2 regions of the Streptomyces sp. NPDC042102 genome follow, and region 2 is predicted to be linked to the other one. Evidence: predicted binding sites of a transcription regulator. Region 2 holds the regulator's gene; the other holds the start of a gene.

Region 1 (8,292 bases), on a different contig from region 2:
CAACAAGGGCCGCTACCTGGACGTCCCGATGGCCGACGAGCTGACCATGCTCAAGGTGCACATCGAGGCCGTGCTGCGGCTGACCTCGGCGGCCACGGAGTCCATGCGCTCGCGCGGCCGGGGCGGCGTGATCAACGTGGCGTCGGTGGCCGCGTTCCTGCCGCGCGGGACGTACGGGGCGAGCAAGGCCTGGGTCGTGCAGTTCACGCAGGGCGCGGCGAAGGACCTGGCGGACTCGGGCGTCCGGCTGATGGCGCTGTGCCCCGGCTTCGTGCGGACGGAGTTCCACGAGCGGGCCGGCATGGGCACCGACAACATCCCCAACTGGATGTGGCTGGACGCCGACAAGCTGGTCGCCGCGGCCCTCGCCGACCTCGGGCGGGGCAGGACGGTCTCGATCCCGGACCCGCGGTACAAGGCGCTGATGGGCGTCGTGAAGCTGACGCCGCGCGGCCTGCTGGGCGGGGTGTCGTCCCGCACGGGGCGGAAGTACGGACCCCAGTAGCGGACATTCCGGAATAAACTGGGCACGTCTCATCCATCCGGGAGGACCGCCATGACATTCGTACAGATAATCGATTACAAGACTCGCCGGTACGACGACCTGTCCGACCTCATGGACCGGTACGTCGCCCAGAGCCAGGGCCGCAGGACCGTCGTCCACAGCCTGATCGGAAAGGACCGCGACGACGCGGACCACTACGTCGACGTCGTCGAGTTCCCGTCGTACGAAGACGCCATGCGCAACTCCAATCTCCCGGAGACGGACAAGATGTTCCAGGAGATGATGGCCCTCTGCGACGGGATGCCGAAGTTCACCAACCTGGACGTGGTCCGGGACGAGCAGCTCAACAAGCACCTGGTGAACCGGGTGTTCGAGGACGTCATCATGAACGGCAACATGGCCGTCCTCGAGGAGTGCGTCGCGACGAACTACATCGACCACGACGCCAGCAAGGTGGAGTCCACCGTCATCGGGCGCGAGAGCATGCGCTCCGACATCGAGGGCTGGCGCGGCGGCTTCGACATGACCTTCGAGCCGATGGCCCAGATCGCCGAGGGCGACTTCGTCACCACGGTGTGGAAGTGGCACGGCAAGCACACGGGCCAGTTCATGGGCGCGGCCCCGACCGGCAAGACGTACGAGATGTCGGGCACCACCACGTTCCGCTGCGAGAACGGTGAGATCACCGAGGGCTGGTGGCACTACAACATCGGTGAGCTGCAACGCCAGATGGGCGTCACCGGCTCGCCGTACGAGTCGTGATCCGGCCCCTACGACACGGGAAGGCCCCGTTCCGCAGCTGCGGAACGGGGCCTTCCGAACGCCGGGGGCGATCCGTGGCGCTACGGGTCAGTGGCTGTGGCCGTGACCGTGGCCGTGACCGTGGGCGTCGGCCTCCTCCTCGGCCGGCTTCTCGACGACCAGGGTCTCGGTCGTGAGCAGCAGGGAGGCGATGGAGGCGGCGTTCTCCAGGGCGGAACGGGTGACCTTCACCGGGTCGATGACGCCGGCCTTGACCAGGTCGCCGTACTCGCCGGTGGCGGCGTTGAAGCCCTGGCCCTTGTCGAGCTCGGCGACCTTCGAGGTGATGACGTAGCCCTCGAGGCCGGCGTTCTCGGCGATCCAGCGCAGCGGCTCGACGACGGCGCGGCGGACGACCGCGACACCGGTGGCCTCGTCGCCCTCCTTGCCGAGGTTGCCCTCGAGCACCTTGGCGGCGTGGACCAGAGCGGAGCCACCACCGGAGACGATGCCCTCCTCGACCGCGGCGCGGGTCGCGGAGATGGCGTCCTCCAGACGGTGCTTCTTCTCCTTCAGCTCCACCTCGGTGGCGGCGCCGACCTTGATCACGCACACGCCGCCGGCGAGCTTCGCGAGGCGCTCCTGGAGCTTCTCGCGGTCCCAGTCGGAGTCCGTGGCCTCGATCTCGGCCTTGATCTGGTTGACGCGGCCGAGGACGTCCTCGGAGGAGCCGGCGCCGTCCACGATCGTGGTGTCGTCCTTGGAGACGGTCACGCGGCGGGCGGTGCCCAGCACGTCCAGACCAGCCTGGTCGAGCTTGAGGCCGACCTCCTCGGAGATGACGGTGGCACCGGTGAGGGTGGCCATGTCCTGGAGCATCGCCTTGCGACGGTCACCGAAGCCCGGGGCCTTGACGGCGACCGCGTTGAAGGTGCCGCGGATCTTGTTGACGACGAGGGTGGAGAGGGCCTCGCCCTCGACGTCCTCGGCGATGATCAGCAGCGGCTTGGAGCCACCCGCCTGGATGACCTTCTCCAGCAGCGGCAGGAGGTCCTGGATGGAGGAGATCTTGCCCTGGTTGATCAGGATGTACGGGTCGTCGAGGACGGCCTCCATGCGCTCCTGGTCGGAGACCATGTACGGCGAGAGGTAGCCCTTGTCGAAGGCCATGCCCTCGGTGAACTCCAGCTCCAGGCCGAAGGCGTTGGACTCCTCGACGGTGATGACACCGTCCTTGCCGACCTTGTCCATCGCCTCGGCGATGAGCTCGCCGACCTGCTGGTCCTGCGCGGAGAGCGCGGCCACGGCGGCGATGTCGGACTTGTCCTCGATCGGGCGGGCGGTCGCCAGGAGCTCGTCGGACACGGCCTTGACCGCGGCGTCGATGCCCTTCTTCAGGGAGGCCGGGGAGGCGCCGGCGGCGACGTTGCGCAGGCCCTCGCGGACCAGCGCCTGGGCCAGCACGGTGGCGGTGGTGGTGCCGTCACCCGCGATGTCGTTGGTCTTGGTCGCCACCTCCTTCACGAGCTGGGCGCCCAGGTTCTCGTACGGGTCGTCGATCTCGACCTCACGGGCGATCGTGACACCGTCGTTGGTGATGGTGGGCGCACCGAACTTCTTGTCGATGACGACGTTGCGGCCCTTGGGGCCGATCGTCACCTTGACCGTGTCGGCAAGCTTGTTGACGCCGCGCTCGAGGGCGCGACGGGCGTCCTCGTCGAACTTCAGGATCTTCGCCATGGGAGCGGTTCAGCCCTCTCGGAAACTCGGGTTCAACGAACCGCGCCCCTCGCCGCCCGGCAATCAGCGGGGTGACCAGGGGCGCAGCTCAAAAGCAAAACTTCAGAGGTGATTACTTCTCGACGATCGCGAGCACGTCGCGAGCCGAGAGGACGAGGTACTCCTCGCCGCTGTACTTCACCTCGGTGCCGCCGTACTTGCTGTACAGCACGATGTCGCCGACCTGGACGTCCAGCGGGAGACGCTGGCCGTCCTCGAAGCGACCCGGGCCCACGGCGAGGACGACGCCCTCCTGGGGCTTCTCCTTCGCGGTGTCCGGGATGACCAGGCCGGAAGCCGTGGTCTGCTCGGCGTCGAGCGGCTGGACCACGATGCGGTCCTCGAGCGGCTTGATGGCAACCTTGGAGCTGGCGGTCGTCACGATCCGACCTCCCCCTTCGGAGATCTCACGGGGTTAACTGTCTGAGTGTGGCGACCAGGTCGATCCGTCGTCGCGGGTGCCGGACCTGCCCGTCGCTGTGTTGGCACTCACCAGCGGCGAGTGCCAGGCCCGAGACTATTCCGGCGATTAGCACTCGGTCAAGCGGAGTGCCAATTCACGCCCGGTCGCGTCTGATGCATGGTGCCGGGCGGGGTGTTGGGCGCCGATAAGTTCCCGATCATGGACAGCTCATGCAGCGGCGGGTGAGGGCCCGCGGCGGCGGGCCGGTGGGTGATTGTGGCCGGTATGTGACAGTTGAGCGGTGCGCATCCTCGTGGTCGAAGACGAAGAAGGCCTCGCCGAGTCCCTCCGGCGGGGCCTGTCGGCGCAGGGCCACTGGGTCGAGACCGCGTACGACGGCCACCGCGGCCTGGAGCTCGCGCTCAGCGGCGGCCCGTACGACGCCGTCCTGCTCGACCTGATGCTCCCCGGCCCGGGCGGGCACGAGATCTGCCGAAGGATGCGCGCCCACGGCGACCCCACCCCGGTCCTGATGCTCACCGCCAAGGACGGCGAGTACGACGAGGCCGACGGCCTGGACTCCGGCGCCGACGACTATCTGACGAAGCCCTTCTCGTTCGTCGTGCTCGGCGCCCGGCTGCGCGCGCTCGCCCGCCGCGCCGGCACCGCCGCCCGGCCGAGCACGCTCCAGGCCGGCGACCTCACCCTGGACCCCGGCGCCCGGCGCTGCCGGCGCGGCGAGCGGGAGGTCGAGCTCACCGCCCGCGAGGTGGGCGTGCTCGCCTGCCTGATGGAGCAGCCGGGCCGGGCGGTCGCCAAGCGGGACATCCTCGACGAGGTGTGGGACTCCCCCGACGCCGTCGATCCCAACATCGTCGAGGTCTACGTCTCCTCGCTGCGCAGGAAGATCGACACCCCCTTCGGCCGCCGGTCCATCGTCACCGTGCACGGCGCCGGCTACCGGCTGGCCCCGGACGGCGGGTGACGGCGGTGGCGAGCACCCTGCGCGCGCGGGCGGCGGTCGCCGGCGCCCTCGCCATGACGGCCGTCCTGGCCGCCGGGGGGCTCTGGCTGCACACCCTGCTGCGCGCCAACCTGCTGGAGAACACAGGCGGCCGCGCCGAACTCGCCGCCCGCAAGGTCGCCGCGCAGATCGACGGGCACGCCCTGCCGCCGGGCGGCCGGCTGCCCGCGCCGGAGGGCGGGGTCGACCTGGTCCTCGTACGCGACGCGCGGGGCAGGACGGTGGCGACGAGCGGGGCCGGGAACGAGGACGGGAACGGGAGCGGAAACGGAGACGGGGCGGGCGGGGCGACGCTGCCGGAGCCGGCGGGCGGCGACGCCCGCTCGGCCGTGCTGCCGCCGGCCCGCCCCGGCGGCGAGCGGCGCCTGGTGGTGGCCGTGGCGGCGCCGGGCCCGCCGGAGGCCCACGATCCGCACACCGTGTACGCCATGACGGTGCTCGGTGACGTCGACGACGCCACCCGTGCCGTCGCGGTCGGCCTGCTCGCCGGCGCGCCCCCGCTGATCGCCTTCGCGGCGGTACTGGCGTGGTGGGTGACCGGGCAGGCGCTGCGCCCGGTCACCGCGATCCGTACCGCGCTGGCGGCGGTCACCGCCAGCGCACTGGACCGGCGGGTTCCCGACCCGGGCGGCGCCGACGAGATCGCCCGGCTCGCCCGGACCGTCAACGCGACCCTCGACCGGCTGGAGGCCGCCGACGCCCGGCAGCGCCGGTTCACCGCGGACGCCTCGCACGAGCTGCGCAATCCGCTGGCCACCGTCCGCTCCCGGCTGGAGGTGGCCCTGGACCGCCCCGACCGCGCCTCGGTCGCGGCCGCGCTCGCCGACACCGAACGGCTCCAGCGGATCGCGGCCGACCTGCTGCTCCTGGCCCGCCTCGACGGCCGGCCGGCGCCGCCGCGCGCCGAGCCGGTCGACCTCGCGCTGCTGGCCGCCGAGGACGCGGCGCGGCGGCGGGCGCCGCGGGTGCGGCTGCGCGTGGCGGCGCCCGCGCCGGTCCCGGCCGCCGGGGATCCGGCCGGCCTGGAGCGGGCGCTGGCGAACCTGGTCGACAACGCCCTGCGGCACGCCCGCACCGAGGTCGCCGTCCGGGCGTACGCGCAGCCGGGGCGGGCGGTGCTCGTGGTCACGGACGACGGCCCCGGGATCCCGGCGGCCGACCGCGACCGGGTCTTCGAACGGTTCGTACGGCTGGACGCCGGCCGCGGCCGCGCGAGCGGCGGCACCGGGCTGGGCCTGGCGATCGCCCGCGAGATCGCGCGGGCGCACGGGGGCGAGGTGACGGCGCAGGCGGCGGGGGCGGCCGAGGGCGGCGGCGCCCGCTTCGTGCTGCACCTGCCGGTGGCGTAGGACGGCGCAAGAGCATCCCCCGCTGAAGGGGCTTTCAGGATCTTCAGGTTTCCCTCAGCGGCCGCGGCCCAGCATCGACTGCCATGAGCGCGCACCGGAGGAAGACGACGAGCAACCGGCGCCGGCCCCGGTCCGGGCGGCGGTCCGCACCGCCGACCAGGCGGCAGCGGCTCGGCCGCACGCTGCTGGCCACGGGCTGCGTGCTGACCGTACTCGTGGGTGGCACCGCCTGGTACGTGTACGACGACCTGGCCTCCAGCATCGGCAGCTCGAAGGCGCTGCGCGGCGGCGAGAAGTCGCGGCACGGCGACCTCAACATCCTGCTGATGGGGCTGGACAGCCGCCGCGACCAGAACGGCGAGCCGCTGCCCGAGGAGGTCCTGGACAAGCTGCACGCCGGCAGCTCCGACATCGGCGGCTACAACACCAACACGCTGATCCTGCTCCACGTACCCGGCGACGGCGGCAAGGCGCGGGCGTTCTCGGTGCCGCGCGACGACTTCGTGGAACTGAAGGGCGTCCCCGGCTTCTCCGGCAAGGACAAGATCAAGAAGGCGTACGGGCTGGCGAAGGCGCGGCGCGAGGAGGAGCTGTCCGCGCGGGGCGTCGAGGACAAGCGGGAGCTGGAGCGGGAGGGGCGGGAGGCGGGCCGCAAGGCGGAGATCGAGACCGTCCGCGCCTTCCTCGGCGTGCCGATCGACCACTTCGCCGAGCTGAACCTGGCCGGTTTCTACCACCTGGCCGACGCGCTGGGCGGCGTACCGGTGTGCCTGAACAAGCCGGTGAAGGACAAGAACTCGGGCGCCGACTTCCCGGCCGGGCGGCAGACGCTCGACGGGCAGCAGTCGCTGGCGTTCGTGCGGCAGCGGAACGGGCTGGAGATGGGGGACCTGGACCGGACGAAGCGGCAGCAGGCGTTCCTGGCGGGGGCGACGTACAAGCTGAACCAGGCCGGGACCTTCACCGATCCGGTCAAGCTGCTGCGGCTGATCGACGCGGCGAAGCAGGACGTGGTGACGGACGAGGGGTGGGACCTGCTGTCGTTCGTCAAGCAGGCCAGGAACCTGTCGGGCGGCAAGGTGGAGTTCACGACCCTGCCGGTGGAGCGGTTCGGAAGGAACCATGGGGAGGACATCAACGTCGTAGATGATATGAAGATAAAGCGCCTCATTGCCGAGCAGATCGGACCCGAAGCCGCTGCGACCCCCACCGCACCGGGCGCCGCACCCTCATCCCCCGCATCACCGTCATCTCCCGCGTCACCCCCGCCCTCACCCCCCGCCTCCCCCCACCGGAGCAACAGCGGAACCGCCATCGACGGTGGCGGTATCCCGTGCGTGGACTGAGGCCCCTGACGGCGGCGGGCGCCCGCCGCCGTACGGAAGCACTGCTGCTCCTCTTCGTCGTCGCGATCACCGTCTTCGGGCACGCGAGCGCGAGCCTGGCGATGAACGGCGAGCTGCCGACCGACCTCACCGGCTTCACGATCAGCATGACGCTGCTGTCGCTGGTGGCCCACCTGGGCGTACGCCGCTTCGCCGCGTACGCGGACCCGCTGGTCCTGCCGCTGGCGATGCTGCTGACCGGCCTGGGGCTGGTGCTGCTGCACCGGCTGGACCAGGGGTACATCGAGCGGTACGGCTCGGAGGCGAACGCGCCCGGGCAGCTGCTGTGGACGGTCATCGGCGTGGCGGCGTGCGTCCTGACGGTCGCGCTGCTGCGGGACCACCGCTATCTGCAGCGGTTCATGTACCTGACGATGGCCGTCGCGCTGGTGCTGCTGATCGCGCCGGCGTTCATGCCCGCCGACACGTACGGCGCGAAGCGCTGGATCTACATCGGCCCGTTCTCGGTGCAGCCCGGCGAGTTCGTGAAGATCATGATCGCGATCTTCTTCGCCGGCTACCTGGTCCAGCACCGCGACTCGCTGGCCCTGACGGGACGCAGGTTCCTCGGGATGCGGCTGCCGCCGATGCGCCAGCTCGGTCCGATCATCACGGTGTGGATCCTGGCGATGCTGGTGCTGATCTTCGAGCGCGACCTCGGCACGTCGCTGATCTTCTTCGGTGTGTTCGTGGTCCTGCTGTACGTCGCCACGGAGCGGACGTCGTGGATCGTGTGCGGCCTGGCCATGGCGGCGGTCGGGGCGTTCGCCGTCGGCTCGACCCAGCCGCACGTGAAGAACCGGGTCCAGGCGTGGCTGAACCCGATGGCCATCTACTGGCCGGAGGAGACCCGGCCCAAGGGGCTGACGTCCGAACAGTCGGCGCAGGCCCTGTTCAGCTTCGGCACCGGCGGGATGTCGGGCACGGGGCTGGGACTGGGGCACCCGGAGCTGATCAAGTTCGCGGGCCGGTCCGACTTCATCCTGACGACGGTCGGCGAGGAGCTCGGCCTCGCCGGGGTCATGGCCGTCCTGGTGATCTACGCCCTCCTGGTCCAGCGCGGCCTGCGCATGGCCCTGGGCGCCCGCGACCCCTTCGGCAAGCTC
Region 2 (8,292 bases):
TGCGACCAGGGCCAGCAGCCCGACGCCCGTCCCGTCGGCGTGCGGGTCGTCGCGGTGGGTGCCCTGGTGGCCGCCGGCCTCGATGCCCTGGACGCACACGGCGGCCGCGCCGGCCGCCTGCGCGGTGCGCGCCTCCTCGACGGAGGTCACGGTCACCACCGTGTACGTACCCGCCGCGCGCAGGCTCGCCAGGGCCGCCGGGGTGGGGCAGCCGAAGGTGAACGAGACCACCGGGACCGGGTCTTCGAGGAGGATGGCGAGCTTGGCGTCGTAGCCGTCGTCGCACGTGCCAACGATGTCATCGGCGGCGAGCGAGGTCTCGTACCAGCTGGCCTCGCCCGCGAGCTGCCCGCGGTAGGCCTCGACGGCGGCGGGATCGACGTACGCGGTCTGCGGCAGGAACAGGTTGACGCCGAACGGCCGCCGGGTGAGCCCCCGCAGCCGTTTGACCTCTTGGTACATGCCATCGGCGGTCTTGTAGCCGCCGGCCAGGAAGCCCAGCGCGCCCGCCTCGCACACGGCGGCGGCGAGCGGCGGGCACGAGGCGCCGCCCGCCATGGGAGCCTGCACGATCGGATACGGGGAAAGACCGTTCAGTGCGGTGGACATGACCGCATCGTGCCATGTCCACCGCACCAGGCCGAATCGTGGCATTCGCCTGGCATAATCCACGGCGGCCCGCCGTCAGCGGCCGTCGAACGCGTCTGCCAGTGGCCGTCGAACGCGTCCGTCAACGGCCGTTGAACGCGTCCTTCAACCGGCTGAACAGGCCCTGCTGACCCGGCTGGAACTGGCCCATCGGCCGCTCCTCACCGCGCAGCTTGGCCAGCTGGCGCAGCAGTTCCTCCTGCTGGGCGTCCAGCTTGTTCGGGGTCTGCACCTCGACGTGGACGATCAGGTCGCCGCGACCGCCGCCGCGCAGGTGGGTCACGCCACGGCCGTGCAGCGGGATGGACTGGCCGGACTGGGTGCTCGGGCGGATGTCCACCTCCTCCATGCCGTCCAGCGTCTCCAGCGGGCACTTCGTGCCCAGCGCGGCCGCCGTCATCGGGATCGTCACCGTGCAGTGCAGGTCGTCGCCGCGCCGCTGGAACACCGCGTGCGGGAGCTCGTGGATCTCCACGTACAGGTCGCCAGCGGGACCGCCGCCGGGGCCGACCTCGCCCTCGCCCGCGAGCTGGATCCGGGTGCCGTTCTCGACGCCGGCCGGGATCTTGACGGTGAGGTTGCGGCGGGAGCGGACCCGGCCGTCGCCCGCGCACTCGTGGCACGGGGTCGGGACCACGGTGCCGAAGCCCTGGCACTGCGGGCAGGGGCGCGAGGTCATGACCTGGCCCAGGAAGGACCGGGTCACCTGCGACACCTCACCGCGGCCGCGGCACATGTCACACGTCTGCGCCGAGGTGCCGGGGGCGGCGCCCTCGCCGGAGCAGGTCGTGCACACGGTGGCCGTGTCGACCTGGATCTCCTTGGTGGTGCCGAACGCGGCCTCGTCCAGCTCCAGGTCCAGACGGATCATCGCGTCCTGACCGCGCCGGGTGCGCGAGCGCGGGCCGCGCTGGGACGCCGTACCGAAGAACGCGTCCATGATGTCCGAGAAGTTGCCGAAGCCGCCGGCCCCGAAACCGCCCGCGCCGCCGCCGCCCGAGGAGGACAGCGGGTCGCCGCCGAGGTCGTAGACCTGCTTCTTCTGCGGGTCCGACAGCACCTCGTACGCGGCGTTGATCTCCTTGAAACGCTCCTGCGTCTTGGGATCGGGGTTGACGTCCGGGTGCAGCTCGCGTGCGAGCCGCCGGAAGGCCTTCTTGATCTCGTCCTGCGATGCGTCGCGGCGCACGCCGAGAACGGCGTAGTAGTCCGTGGCCACTTACGACTCCGCCAGGATCTGTCCGACGTAACGTGCCACTGCGCGTACCGCTCCCATCGTTCCGGGGTAGTCCATGCGGGTCGGTCCGACCACGCCGAGTTTGGCGACTGCTTCGCCGCCCGAACCGTAGCCGACCGAGACGACGGACGTGGAGTTCAGTCCCTCGTACGCGTTCTCGTGGCCGATGCGTACGGTCATCCCCGACTCGTTGGCCTCGCCGAGCAGCTTGAGGAGCACGACCTGCTCCTCGAGCGCCTCCAGCACGGGCCGGATGGTCAGGGGGAAATCATGTCCGAAGCGGGTGAGATTGGCGGTGCCGCCGATCATCAGCCGTTCCTCGGTCTCCTCCACCAGCGTCTCCAGCAAGGTCGCGAGCACGGTCGACACCGTGCCGCGGTCATCGCTCTCGAACGACTCGGGGAGGTCCTGCACCAGCTGCGGCACGTCCGCGAACCGGCGGCCGACGACGCGGCTGTTGAGCCGGGCCCGCAGATCGGCCAGCGACTGCTCGCCGAACGGCGCGGCGCAGTCCACCATGCGCTGCTCGACCCGGCCGGTGTCCGTGATCAGGACGAGCATCAGACGGGCCGGCGCGAGCGCCAGCAGCTCGACGTGGCGCACGGTGGAACGGGTCAGCGACGGGTACTGCACGATCGCGACCTGGCGGGTCAGCTGCGCCAGCAGCCGTACGGTGCGGCCGACGACGTCGTCGAGGTCGACCGCCCCGTCCAGGAAGTTGTGGATGGCCCGGCGCTCGGGCGTCGACAGCGGCTTGACGCCCGCCAGCCGGTCGACGAAGAGGCGGTAGCCCTTGTCCGTGGGGATCCGGCCGGCGCTGGTGTGCGGCTGGGCGATGTAGCCCTCGTCCTCCAGCACGGCCATGTCGTTGCGCACGGTGGCGGGCGAGACGCCGAGCTTGTGCCGCTCGGTGAGCGCCTTGGAGCCGACGGGCTCCTCCGTCCCGACGTAGTCCTGGACGATGGCGCGCAGCACTTCGAGTCTGCGTTCGCTGAGCATCGCGCGCACCTCCAGCTCGTTCGGTTCGGTTTCGGCCTGCGTCTGGCACTCGGTGCAGGTGAGTGCCAGAGATCCCCCGGTCAGTGTACGGCGGGCAGGCATACACCTAGCAAGGGCCGCTGCCCATCGCGCCGGTCACGGTAGCGTCGCGGTATGGACGTCGCTTGGGAAGAGGCCGGCTGGGAGCGGATCACCGCGCGGACCGGCCGGCGCCGCCTTCCGGTGTGGGATTGCACGGTGGGACTGGTGGTCGGGGACGAATCGGTCCTGCTGATCGACCCGGGTTCGTCGGTGCGCGAGGGGGCCGTACTGCGGGCCCAGGCGGAGCGGATCACCGGCCGGCGCGTGACCCATATCGCATTCACGCACGGCCATTTCGACCATGTGCTGGGCGGGGCGGCGTTCTCGGGGGCGGAGGTCTTCGGGGCGGTGGGGCTGGACACGCTGCTGCGGCTGGAGCGGGAGGCGCTGCGCGCGGACGCGGTCCGGCACGGCCTGCCGGAGGAGGACGCCACGGAGTCGGCCGACCTGCTGGTCCTGCCCCGCCACTCGGTGTCGGGCGAGTGGACGCTCGACCTGGGCGGCGTACAGGCGCTGCTGGCCAATGTCGGCCCCGGGCACACGCGCCACGACCTGGCGGTGTTCGTGCCCGATCCCCCCGATGTCGCGGAAGTCGTCTTCTGCGGGGACCTGGTCGAGGAGTCGGGCGAACCGATGGCGGGCCCGGACGCGGTGCCGGCGCAGTGGCCGGCGGCCCTGGACCGGCTGCTGGCCCTGGGCGGCGAGGACGCGTTGTACGTGCCCGGTCACGGAGCGGTGGTCTCCGCGGGCTTCGTGCGTGCGCAACGCGACACACTGGCCGCGCGTTTCGGCGTGTCACCTTCCTAGGGCGGCGGTTGTCCCTACTGTCGGGCGGATGCGCGAGTACTCACCGGACCTGACCCCGTCGTGGAAGCGTCCCCGGGCGGTGCCCGAGGTGCCGGCCGACCCCGACGTCGTGGTCGAGGAGGCCGCTACGGGCTTCTGCGGGGCGGTGGTGGCCTGCGAGGCCGGCACGGTGACCCTGGAGGACCGCTTCGGCAAGCGCCGGGTCTTCCCGCTGGAGCCGCGGGGCTTCCTGCTGGACGGCGCGGTGGTGACGCTGGTCCGCCCCGCTCCGAGGCCGGCGGGCCCGGCCCGCACGGCCTCCGGTTCGGTTGCGGTGCCCGGGGCGCGGGCGCGCGTGGCCCGGGCGGGCCGGATCTACGTGGAGGGCCGCCACGACGCGGAGCTGGTGGAGAAGGTCTGGGGCGACGACCTGCGCATCGAGGGCGTGGTGGTGGAGTACCTGTCCGGGGTGGACGACCTCCCGGCGATCGTCGCGGACTTCCGCCCGGGCCCGGACGCCCGCCTGGGCATCCTGGTCGACCACCTGGTCCCGGGTTCGAAGGAGTCCCGCCTGGCGGCGTCGGTCGCGGGCCCGGACGTCCTGGTGGTGGGCCACCCGTACGTGGACATCTGGCAGGCGGTGAAGCCGTCGTCGCTGGGCCTGGGGTCCTGGCCGGTGATCCCCCCGGGCCAGGACTGGAAGACGGGCATCTGCCGGGCCCTGGGCTGGCCGGAGAACACGGGGGCCGCGTGGAAGCGGATCCTGTCCCACGTGACGTCCTACAAGGACCTGGAACCCACCCTCCTGGGCCCGGTGGAACACCTGATCGACCACGTGACGGCGTGACGCCGGCGGGGCGCGACCGCACGTATCGGGGGTCTGGGGGCTTGCCCCCGGTTACGGGAAGGGGCGGGGTGGGGGAAAGGCTCCGCGCAGCGGCCCCGCGGCCCCACGGCCCAGCGCCCCCGTCAGTCGACCAGGTCCCGCACGACCGCGTCCGCCAGCAACCGCCCCCGCAAGGTCAGCACGGCCCGCCCCTCGGCGTACGGCGCCGCCTCCAGCAGACCGTCGGTCAGGGCCTGCCGGGACGCCGCGAGCCCCGCAGGCGCGAGCAGCGCCAGCGGCACCCCCTCCGCCAGCCGCAGCTCCAGCAGGATCCGCTCCACCCGCCGGTCCTCGTCCGACAGCCGCTCCCGCCCCGCCCCCGGCGAGCGCCCGCCGGCCAGCGCCGCGGCGTACGCGCCGGGGTGCTTCACGTTCCACCACCGCACGCCGCCGACGTGGCTGTGCGCGCCCGGTCCCGCCCCCCACCAGTCGGCGCCGCGCCAGTACAGCTCGTTGTGCAGGCAGCGGCCCGCCTCGGACGTCGCCCAGTTCGACACCTCGTACCACTGGTACCCGGCGTCCGCCAGCACGGAGTCCGCGATCAGGTAGCGGTCGGCGTGCACGTCGTCGTCCGTCATGGGGACCTCGCCCCGGCGGATCCGCCGCGCCAGCTGCGTACCCTCCTCCACGATCAGCGCGTACGCCGACACGTGGTCGGGGCCCGCGCCGATCGCCGCGTCGAGCGAGGCGCGCCAGTCGTCGTCGGACTCGCCCGGCGTGCCGTAGATCAGGTCGAGGTTGACGTGCTCGAAGCCCGCCGCCCGCGCCTCCCCCACGCACGCCTCCGGGCGGCCGGGGGTGTGGGTGCGGTCGAGCACCTTCAGCACGTGCTGGCGGGCGCTCTGCATGCCGAAGGAGATCCGGTTGAAGCCGCCGGCCCGCAGCTCCTCCAGGTACGCCGGACCGACCGACTCCGGATTGGCCTCGGTGGTGATCTCCGCGTCGTCGGCCAGCCCGAATTCCGCGCGCAGCGCGGCGAGCATCCGCACCAGGTCGGCGGCGGGCAGCAGGGTGGGCGTGCCGCCGCCGACGAAGACGGTGCGTACCGGCCGGGGGTCGTCGCCCAGGACCTTGCGGGCGAGGCGGATCTCGTCGATCAGGGTGTCGGCGTAGTTCTCGCGGGAGGCGAGCACGCCCCCGGTGCCCCGCAGCTCGGTGGCCGTGTAGGTGTTGAAGTCGCAGTACCCGCAGCGCGTCGCGCAGTAGGGAACGTGCAGGTAGAAGCCGAGCGGACGGCTCCCCGCGCCCGCAAGGGCGGACGACGGCAGGGAGCCGTCCTCGGGCATGGGTTCACCGTCGGGCAGTGCGGAAGGCATGCGCCCATTGTCCCGCACCGCCCGGCCGTGGTGGACGCGTCGAACGTCACGCCTCGCGGGCGCCCTCGTACATCTCCTCGATCAGGGCCTTGAACTCGCGCTCGACGACGGGCCGCTTCAGCTTCAGGCTGGGGGTGAGGTCACCGTGCTCGACGTCGAGGTCGCGCGGGAGCAGCCGGAACTTCTTGATCGTCTGCCAGCGCTGGAGGCCCTCGTTGAGGGTCTGGATGTAGGTCTCGATCAGGCGGGTGGTCTCGGGGGCGGCCACGACCTGGGCGTAGGTCTTGCCCTCCAGGCCGTGCTCGGCGGCCCAGCCCAGGATCGCGGGGCCGTCGAGGGCGATCAGCGCGGAGCAGAAGTTCCGGTCGGCGCCGTGCACGACGATGTTGGAGACGTACGGGCAGATCGCCTTGAACTGGCCCTCGATCTCGGCCGGGGCGACGTACTTGCCGCCGGACGTCTTGATCAGGTCCTTCTTGCGGTCGGTGATGCGCAGGTAGCCGTCGGGCGAGAGCTCACCGATGTCGCCGGTGTGCAGCCAGCCGTCGGCCTCCAGGACCTCGGCGGTCTTCTCGGGGAGGTTGTGGTAGCCCTGCATGATGCCGGGGCCGCGCAGCAGGATCTCGCCGTCGTCGGCGATGCGGACCTCGGTGCCGGGGAGCGGCTTGCCGACGGTGCCGGTGCGGTAGGCCTCGCCGGGGTTGACGAAGGAGGCGGCGCTGGACTCCGTCAGGCCGTAGCCCTCCAGGATGTGGATGCCTGAGCCGGCGAAGAAGTAGCCGATCTCGGGGGCCAGCGCGGCGGAGCCGGAGACGGCGGCGCGCAGCCGGCCGCCGAAGGCCTCGCGGAGCTTGGAGTAGACGAGCGCGTCGGCGATCTTGTGCTTGGTGGACAGGCCGAAGGGCGCGGTGGCGTTGCCGGTGCGGCGGAAGTTGTCCTGGGTGACCTTGGCGTACTCGCGGGCCACGCCGACGGCCCACTGGAAGATCTTGTACTTGGCACCGCCGCCGGCGCGGGCCTTGGCCGCGACCCCGTTGTAGACCTTCTCGAAGATGCGCGGGACGGCCGCCATGTACGTCGGCTGCACGACCGGCAGGTTCTCGATGATCTTGTCGATGCGGCCGTCGACGGCGGTGACGTGACCGACCTCGATCTGGCCGGACGTGAGCACCTTGCCGAAGACGTGGGCCAGCGGCAGCCAGAGGTACTGGACGTCGTCCTTGGTGATCAGGCCGGTGGCGACGGTGGCCTTGGCCATGTACGACCAGTTGTCGTGCGGCAGGCGGACGCCCTTGGGGCGCCCGGTGGTGCCGGAGGTGTAGATGAGGGTGGCGAGCTGGTCGGCGGTGATGGCCGCGACGCGGTCCTTGACCGCGGCGGGGTGCTTGGCGAGGTGTTCCTTGCCCAGCGCCTCCAGGTCGGCGAGGGAGAGCACCCAGCCCTCCGGGTCACCGTCCTGCGCGACCACGTCCGCGGCGTCGATGACCACGACGTGGCGCAGCTCGGGCAGCGCGCCGCGGTGCTCGCGGGCCTTGGCGAGCTGGGCGGCGTCCTCGGCGATCAGGACGCGCGCCTCGGAGTCGGACAGGATGTACGCCGACTCCTCGGCGTTGGTGCTCGGGTAGATGGTGGTGACCGCGGCGCCGGCGCACATCACGCCCAGGTCGCTGAGGATCCACTCGACCCGGGTCCCGGAGGAGAGCGCGACGCGCTCCTCGGCCTGGACACCGAGCTCGGCCAGGCCCGCGGCGATGGCGAACACCCGCTCGGCCGCCTGGCCCCAGCTCAGCGACCGCCACTCGTCCGGCCCCTGACCGGAGGCCGCCGGTACGGGATACCGGTAGGCCTCGGCGTCCGGGGTGGCCGCGACGCGCTCAAGGAAGACGGTCGCCACGGTGGGCGGGCGATTCTCGACAAGGGACTGTGTGTCGCTCACGACATCCTCCGGACCGGTCCACGCGGCAGGGCGTGGGCGTGGGGACTGGCAGGTTGCAGACCGGGCTGATCTGCACCGGGCTGATCTGCGGCAGGGGCTTGAACCAGGCGGGGTTGAACCAGGCGGGGCTTGAAACTGGCGAGTAACCATCGAGCAGTGATCAGACTAGAGGCCCTCCTGCCGGTGCGTAAGGGTCGGCGAGCGGCCGGTTCATAACGAAACGGGCCCCCGCGCGTGTGCGCGGGGGCCCGTTCGTACCGATTCCGGTTACTCCTGTGCTGCTGCGGCTACTTCTTCTTGCCGCTGGACTCGTCGCTGGAGAGCACCGCGATGAAGGCCTCCTGGGGGACCTCCACGGAGCCGACCATCTTCATGCGCTTCTTGCCCTCCTTCTGCTTCTCCA

Evidence for each region. The regulator HrcA, encoded in region 2, represses chaperone genes, less so after heat shock. The targets are predictions, from matches to a motif close to TTNGCACTCNGNNNNNCNGAGTGCNAA.
Region 1: a site for HrcA is predicted at 3,555-3,581, ahead of groES (co-chaperone GroES). Genes of this name have one in related genera too.

What each region holds. Positions count from the first base shown of each region.
Region 1 covers NZ_JBVJDL010000003.1:263,788-272,079, reverse strand. The annotation lists gene ACZ6KO_RS14585 (SDR family NAD(P)-dependent oxidoreductase) at 1-505, shown strand, start outside; gene ACZ6KO_RS14580 (ester cyclase) at 557-1,267, shown strand; gene groL (chaperonin GroEL) at 1,355-2,986, opposite strand; gene groES (co-chaperone GroES) at 3,099-3,407, opposite strand; gene ACZ6KO_RS14565 (response regulator transcription factor) at 3,730-4,413, shown strand; gene ACZ6KO_RS14560 (sensor histidine kinase) at 4,419-5,801, shown strand; gene ACZ6KO_RS14555 (LCP family protein) at 5,885-7,147, shown strand; gene ACZ6KO_RS14550 (FtsW/RodA/SpoVE family cell cycle protein) at 7,135-8,292, shown strand, end outside.
Region 2 covers NZ_JBVJDL010000002.1:707,541-715,832, forward strand. The annotation lists gene ACZ6KO_RS11265 (nitronate monooxygenase) at 1-609, opposite strand, end outside; gene dnaJ (molecular chaperone DnaJ) at 731-1,867, opposite strand; gene hrcA (heat-inducible transcriptional repressor HrcA) at 1,868-2,884, opposite strand; gene ACZ6KO_RS11280 (MBL fold metallo-hydrolase) at 3,038-3,772, shown strand; gene ACZ6KO_RS11285 (DUF3097 domain-containing protein) at 3,801-4,598, shown strand; gene hemW (radical SAM family heme chaperone HemW) at 4,721-5,953, opposite strand; gene ACZ6KO_RS11295 (AMP-dependent synthetase/ligase) at 6,000-7,889, opposite strand; gene lepA (translation elongation factor 4) at 8,177-8,292, opposite strand, start outside.